3 regions of the Mammaliicoccus lentus genome follow, and region 3 is predicted to be linked to each of the others. Evidence: riboswitches for the same ligand, from Rfam matches in the RefSeq annotation. Region 3 holds a riboswitch; each other region holds the start of a gene.

Evidence for each region. A riboswitch is a leader RNA that binds a small molecule or an ion and turns the genes downstream of it on or off. The one in region 3 is predicted to bind S-adenosylmethionine.
Region 1: it holds a riboswitch for S-adenosylmethionine, as region 3 does, so the genes downstream of both, gmpC (dipeptide ABC transporter glycylmethionine-binding lipoprotein) here and metX (homoserine O-acetyltransferase MetX) in region 3, are expected to answer to the same signal.
Region 2: it holds a riboswitch for S-adenosylmethionine, as region 3 does, so the genes downstream of both, metK (methionine adenosyltransferase) here and metX (homoserine O-acetyltransferase MetX) in region 3, are expected to answer to the same signal.

The regions. Positions count from the first base shown of each region.
Region 1 covers NZ_OX344834.1:659,732-662,061, reverse strand. The annotation lists gene ACNMOQ_RS03065 (cation:dicarboxylate symporter family transporter) at 1-517, shown strand, start outside; gene gmpC (dipeptide ABC transporter glycylmethionine-binding lipoprotein) at 555-1,397, opposite strand; SAM riboswitch class I at 1,464-1,570, opposite strand; gene ACNMOQ_RS03055 (methionine ABC transporter permease) at 1,625-2,284, opposite strand; gene ACNMOQ_RS03050 (methionine ABC transporter ATP-binding protein) at 2,284-2,330, opposite strand, start outside.
Region 2 covers NZ_OX344834.1:1,067,512-1,069,841, reverse strand. The annotation lists gene metK (methionine adenosyltransferase) at 1-793, opposite strand, end outside; SAM riboswitch class I at 899-1,011, opposite strand; gene pckA (phosphoenolpyruvate carboxykinase (ATP)) at 1,194-2,330, shown strand, end outside.
Region 3 covers NZ_OX344834.1:22,114-24,443, forward strand. The annotation lists gene ACNMOQ_RS00095 (YceI family protein) at 1-53, shown strand, start outside; gene ACNMOQ_RS00100 (AzlC family ABC transporter permease) at 271-915, shown strand; gene ACNMOQ_RS00105 (AzlD domain-containing protein) at 912-1,238, shown strand; SAM riboswitch class I at 1,305-1,406, shown strand; gene metX (homoserine O-acetyltransferase MetX) at 1,475-2,330, shown strand, end outside.

The sequences.
Region 1 (2,330 bases), 640 kb from region 3:
TAACATTTTTTCAATTGTTCGCATATTGAAAGATGATTTATTACTTGCTTTCTCAACATCAAGTTCTGAAACTGTTTTACCTTCAGTGATGGAAAAAATGGAAAAATTCGGTGCACCAAAAGATATCGTATCCTTTGTAGTACCTACAGGATATACTTTTAACTTAGATGGTTCTGCTTTGTACCAATCTATAGCAGCGTTATTTGTTGCTCAAATGTATGGCGTACATTTAAGTCTAGTAGAACAACTTATTCTAATGTTCACTTTAATGATCACGTCTAAAGGTATGGCTGCTGTTCCTGGTACTTCTATTGTTGTATTAATTACCACTCTAGGATCGATGGGATTAAATCCAGAAGGTTTAGCATTAATCATTGGTATCGATAGATTATTAGATATGATGAGAACGTGTGTTAACGTAGTAGGAAACGCACTCTCTACAGTCGTTATTTCAAAATGGGAAAATAAATATGACCATGAAAAAGGTCAACTATATTTAAATTCTCTAAAAAAATAACAAAAAAAAGATTCGGCTTGGGGGAGCCGAATCTTTTTTATTTTAATGAATCCTGTATTTCTTTAATTTCTTCTTGTTTTAAATCAACTACAATTTCTCCGTCTTTAGTGTCTTCTTTCAGAGCTTCTTTCGCTTCTTCTGAATGGTATAGCTCAGCAACTCTTTTTAAAGTTTTATTATCTTTATCTTTTGTATTTGCAGCTATAAAGTTGATATATGGTTTAGCAGCATTTGCATCTGGGTTTTCTGAATAGATAGGGTCTTTCTTAGGATTTAATCCTGCTTTAGATGCAACACCATTATTTATAACAGCGATATCTACTTCATCTAACGCTCTAGCTGTTTGTTGAGCATCGACTGCTTTAATATTTAAATTCTTTTTATTTTCAACTATATCTTTAGGACCACCATCTAATCCAAAGTCTTTCTTCAATTTAATATACCCTGCTTTTTCTAATAATTTTAAAGCTCTAGCTTGATTAGAAACGTCGTTTGGTATAACAACTTTAGCACCGTCTTTTAAATTTTTAATATCTTTTATTTGATTAGAATAAATACCCAGTGGAGCGAACACAGTTGTTCTAATTGGTGTGATTTCTGTTCCTTTATTTGCTCTTTGGAATTGATCTAAAAATGCAAAATGTTGGAATGAGTTTAAATCAATATCACCGTCTGACAATGCTTTATTGGGAACGTTATAATCCGAAAATTGTTTAACCTCTACATTAATATCTTCTTTTTTAGCTAATTCTGCTACTTTATCCCATACAGCAGTATCATTTGAAGCGATACCCACTGTTACCTTTTTATCATCTTTTTTATCACCACATGCTGCTAATAGTAAAACTAATGTCATTAATAATGTTAATACTTTTTTCATTTTATTCGCTCCTTTTCTTATGTATATAAATAAAAATCCCTTTTAAGCTTAGCTCAAAAGGGATTAACTTTATCTGCCAAGTTTAAAACTTGATGGATTTAGCACAGTTCTCTTTATAGAGTCCGCTGCTGAGATTTCATCGGGCCATATCCCTCAATCTCTCTTGATAATTTTTATTTGATTAATTCTGATAATACCTATCATATTACTCTAAGTCAATACTTTTTTTAACTTCTTCTTACAATTTTAGACAATACATTACCTAAAGATTGGATAAGTTGTACCATAATGACTAGAATAACGACCGTAATGACAATAACAATTGTATCAAAACGTTGATAACCATAAGCTAAAGCTAAGTCACCAATACCGCCTCCACCTACTGCACCGGCCATCGCTGTAGCACCAATTAAACCGATAATAGATGTTGTTAATGCTAGAATTAAAGACCCCAGTGCTTCAGGTAATAAGAAATGTCGAATAATTTGAAACGGTGATGCTCCCATAGAATGTGCCGCTTCTATGACGCCTGAATTCACTTCTAACAGTGAGTTCTCTACTAATCTTGCAATATAAGGCGCAACATAGACTGTTAAAGGTACTATTGCTGCAGAAGTTCCAATAGATGTACCCACAATCATTTTAGTAAAAGGTACAATAGCAATAAGTAAAATAATAAACGGCACCGAACGGAATATATTAATAACTGGATTTAGCACATGATATATAAAAGCATTTGGCCAAATACCATTCTTTCTAGTTATAACAAGTAAAATACCTAAAGGAATACCAATTAATGCACCGATTACTAAAGAAACAGTAACCATGTATAGCGTTTGGTATATAGCGTCATATAGTTGAGATGAATCTAAAGATGATCCAAACATTATGCTTCAACCTCCTCATATTCAATATTTAAATCTGTTAAATACT
Region 2 (2,330 bases), 1.0 Mb from region 3:
ATGTATCAACGATGATTTTTCTACCTGTTAAACCTGCGTCTCCTTGTGGCCCACCAATAACAAATCTTCCAGTAGGATTAATAAAGAATTTTGTTTGATCATCTAATAATTCCTTAGGAACGATTGGATATATAACATGATCTTTAATATCTTGTTGAATTTTTTCTAATTCTATTTTTTCATGATGTTGTGAAGAAACAACAATAGTATCTACTCTTAAAGGTTTATCATTTTCGTCGTATTCTATTGTTACTTGTGTCTTTCCATCTGGACGTAAATATTCTAAAGTGCCATCTTTACGTACATCAGTTAATCTTTTTGACAATTGATGAGCTAGATATACTGGTAACGGCATATATGTTTCAGTTTCATTTGTAGCATAACCAAACATTAAGCCTTGGTCTCCAGCACCGATAGACTCAATTTCACTATCTGTTAAATCGTCTCTATCTTCTAAAGCACAATCAACACCTTGAGCAATATCAGGTGATTGTTCATCGATAGCTGTTAGTATTGCCATTGTTTGGAAATCATAACCATACTTCGCTCTAGTATACCCTATATCTTTTACAGTCTCTCTTACTACTTTCGGAATATCTACGTATGTTGAAGTTGATATTTCTCCTGAAATTAAAGCCATACCTGTAGTTACAGTTGTTTCACAAGCGACTCTCGCTTTTGGATCACCTTTTAGTAATTCATCTAAAATTGCATCAGATATTTGGTCGGCAATTTTATCAGGATGTCCTTCTGTTACTGATTCGGATGTGAAGAGTCTTCTGTTTTTTGACATAAAAAATCTCCTTTAGATTATGTTGTACGGTCTCTTCCTCAGTGCAAATAAAAAGTGCCTTCTCTCTATAAAACAATAGAGAGAAGGCACACTCGTGTCCATTCGCTCTTATCGTTCAGACAATATTGGTCTGCAAACGGTTTGGCACCTTCCTTTCATTTAGAAAGAGGTTGCTGGGTTTCATTGGGTCCATGTCCCTCCACCACTCAGGATAAGAGAATCCGTCAGAAATGATAATACTAAAGTTTTAGAATTATGTCAATGAAACACGAAATAAATATTTTGTCATAAACTTTTAACAATAAATTCGTTTATTAGTATAGACTATTTATCTCAATGTGTTATACTAATTCCATGAAAATGCTTACAAAATAATTTTTAGACATGGGGGTCGTCATTTATGGCAATACAGTCAATTACAGAATCAATCGAATTAACTAATCTTCTTAGCAAAGAAACAACTTTAAAACAACTTTCTAGATCTGAGTTGTACAAACACATTTTAGAATCAGGTGAAGGTGTGTTAACTGAATCCGGAGCTATTAGAATGGAAACTGGTAAATACACAGGTCGCTCACCTAAAGACAAATTTATTGTTAAAGAAGAAGACACGGAACAAGATATAGATTGGGGTTCTATAAACCAGCCTATTTCTGAACACAGTTTTTTAAATTTATATGATCAAGTTATTGACTATTTAAACCAAAAATCACAACTTTATGTCTTCAACGGATATGCGGGTGCCGATGAATCTACTCGTTTAGATTTACGTGTTATAAACGAACTACCTTGGCATAATTTATTTGCACAAAATATGTTTATCCGCCCTGAAACAAAAGAAGAGGCTTTAAATATCAATCCTAATTTCACAATAATAAGTGCCCCTGGTTTCAAAGCAGACCCTGAAAAAGATGGAACAAACTCTGAAACATTTATTATTACTTCTTTTAAACATCGTGTAATTTTAATTGGCGGAACAGAATATGCTGGAGAAATGAAAAAAGGTATTTTTTCAGTTATGAATTACCTTCTTCCTAAAAAAGGTATCATGAGCATGCACTGTTCTGCAAATGTTGGATACAATAATGACGTTGCTTTATTCTTTGGTCTATCTGGAACAGGAAAAACAACTTTATCAGCTGATCCAAACAGAAAATTAATTGGTGATGATGAACATGGTTGGAACGAAAATGGCGTATTTAATATTGAAGGTGGCTGTTATGCTAAAACTGTAAGTTTAAGCCAAGAAAAAGAACCTCAAATATATGATGCTATTCGTTACGGTACAGTCTTAGAGAATGTTGGTGTGCAAAAAGATGGTACAGTTGATTATGACGACACAACATTAACTGAAAACACACGAGCTGCATATCCAATTGACTTCATTGATAATATCGTACAACCGTCAATTGCAGGTCATCCAAATACTATTATTTTCTTAACAGCTGACGCATTTGGTGTGTTACCACCTATTTCAAAACTTGATAAATCTCAAGCTATGTATCATTTCTTAAGTGGTTTCACTTCTAAATTAGCT
Region 3 (2,330 bases):
TAGGTAAAGATGTTAAATTCGAAGCAAGTGCTGAATTTAGCTTAGGAGAATAATATAAATAAAGAATGGTAGCTCTTTGAGCTACCATTTTTTTTATTTATATAAGGATTATTAATTGTCTTAATATTTCGTCAAATTATATTGCTAAACTTAATTTGATATGATAAAACTAATACATATTAAAAACAAAAAAGAGGTAAGTCACACTGAGGTTAGACAAACGTTAGACTAACCTTTGAAACTATCTCCTTGAGAATGGAGGTATTATAAGTGCAGGAATCTGCAAGCATACATAAATCCTTGTTTTTACAAGGTGTTAAAGATTGTATACCAACAATGCTCGGTTATTTTAGTGTTGCGATAGCTTTCGGAGTAGTTGGAGTGTCATCAGGTTTATCCATTTTAGAAATTGCATTGTTATCCATTTTTGTTTATGCAGGTGCTGCTCAATTTATCATTTGTGCGCTTGTAGCTATCCAATCTCCTATATCTGCTATTTTCTTAACCATATTCTTTGTGAATTCTCGTTTATTCTTACAAAGTTTAGCTTTAGTACCAGCCTTCAAAAACAATAGTTTGTGGTCAAATATTGGAATTGGAACTCTTGTAACTGATGAATCATTTGGTGTAGCTATTACAAAGTATGCAAAAGAAAAATCTTTAAATGCTACATGGATGCACGGGCTTAACATTTCAGCATATATATTATGGGTTACAACTTCGATATTAGGTGGTTTAATAGGTAATCTAATTCCAATCGAAACGATACAAAAAAATAAAATAATTTATCATTTGTGGCTCATATGTTTAACAATTTTTTGTATGTTGCTATTTACGTTATTTATGCCAACGTTTCTTTCTATTATATTAGCAACATTAGTCGCTTCAATTGCAGGGGTGGTGTTTGATAAATGACGATATCAATGTATTTACTACTCATTACAGCTGGGTGTTTCATTATAACATGGGTTATAAGAGTAGCGCCGTTTGTTTTATTATCAAGATTTGAATTACCGGCTGGAATCATTAAATGGTTACAATTTGTGCCGGTTTGTTTATTTACAGCACTTATTGTAGAAGGCATGTTAAATCAAGAAGGATCAACAGGATATCAACTTAACTTAGAAAGTGTTTTTGTTGCAGTGCCAACTGTTGTTATTGCATTTGTCACGCGTAGTTTAACAATATCTGTTTTAGCAGGGATGTTGATTATGGCTATTGTAAGATTTGTCTTTTAATAACAAAGTATAAGTTATTGAAAGAGCATTGCTTTTCTAGTATTCTTAATATTAATTACATAGTAAAGCTTATTCAGAGAAGTTGAGGGATTTGGCCCGATGAAACTTCAGCAACCGGTCACCTTAGATACGGTGCTACGACCAACGAGTCTACTCGCATAATAAGAATGATGAGAACTTCTTACTTCTTTAACGAGTAAGAAGTTTTTCTATTATATAAGAGGGGGTTAGATAAGATGATTTCTCGTGAAACAGGTTCAGTAGAATTAGGTCGATTTGAAACAGAATCAGGAGAAGTGATTGATAACTTAAAGCTTCAATATGAGCATGTCGGTTATAAGGGGCAACCGCTTGTTGTTATCTGTCATGCATTAACAGGTAACCATTTAACGTATGGAGATGATGAGCATCCAGGTTGGTGGAGAGAAATTATCGATGGTGGTTATCTGTCTATAAATGATTATCAATTTATAACTTTTAACGTTATAGGTAGCCCATTTGGGTCGAGTTCAAAATTAAATACACCCCATTTTCCAGATACATTAACGATGAGAGATGTAACTAAAGCTAATATATTGGCTTTGAAACATTTTGGTTATGAAAAAATTGATGTTCTAATTGGTGGTTCATTAGGTGGCATGCAGTCTCTCGAAATTTTATATGACGGGTCAATTGAAGTTAAGAAAGCTGTTATTTTAGCGGCAACTGAAAAGACATCATCTTATAGCAGAGCTTTCAATGAAATTGCAAGACAAGTTATTCAAATGAATGGTCAAGACGGATTAAGTATTGCAAGACAATTAGGCTTTTTAACTTATCGTTCAAGTAAAGATTATGAAGCAAGATTCTCAGCAGATGATGTTGTCAGTTATCAAAAATATCAAGGTAATAAGTTTAAAAATAGCTTCAATAAAGATTGTTATCTCACTTTATTAGATGTATTAGATAGCCACGATATATTTAGAGGACGAAATGATGTTGAAGAACGCTTAAAACAAATAGATACAAAAGTATTAACACTAGGGTTCACTGATGACTTATTATATCCAGATGACCAAGTAAAATCACTCGGTCGATTCTTCAAGTATCATA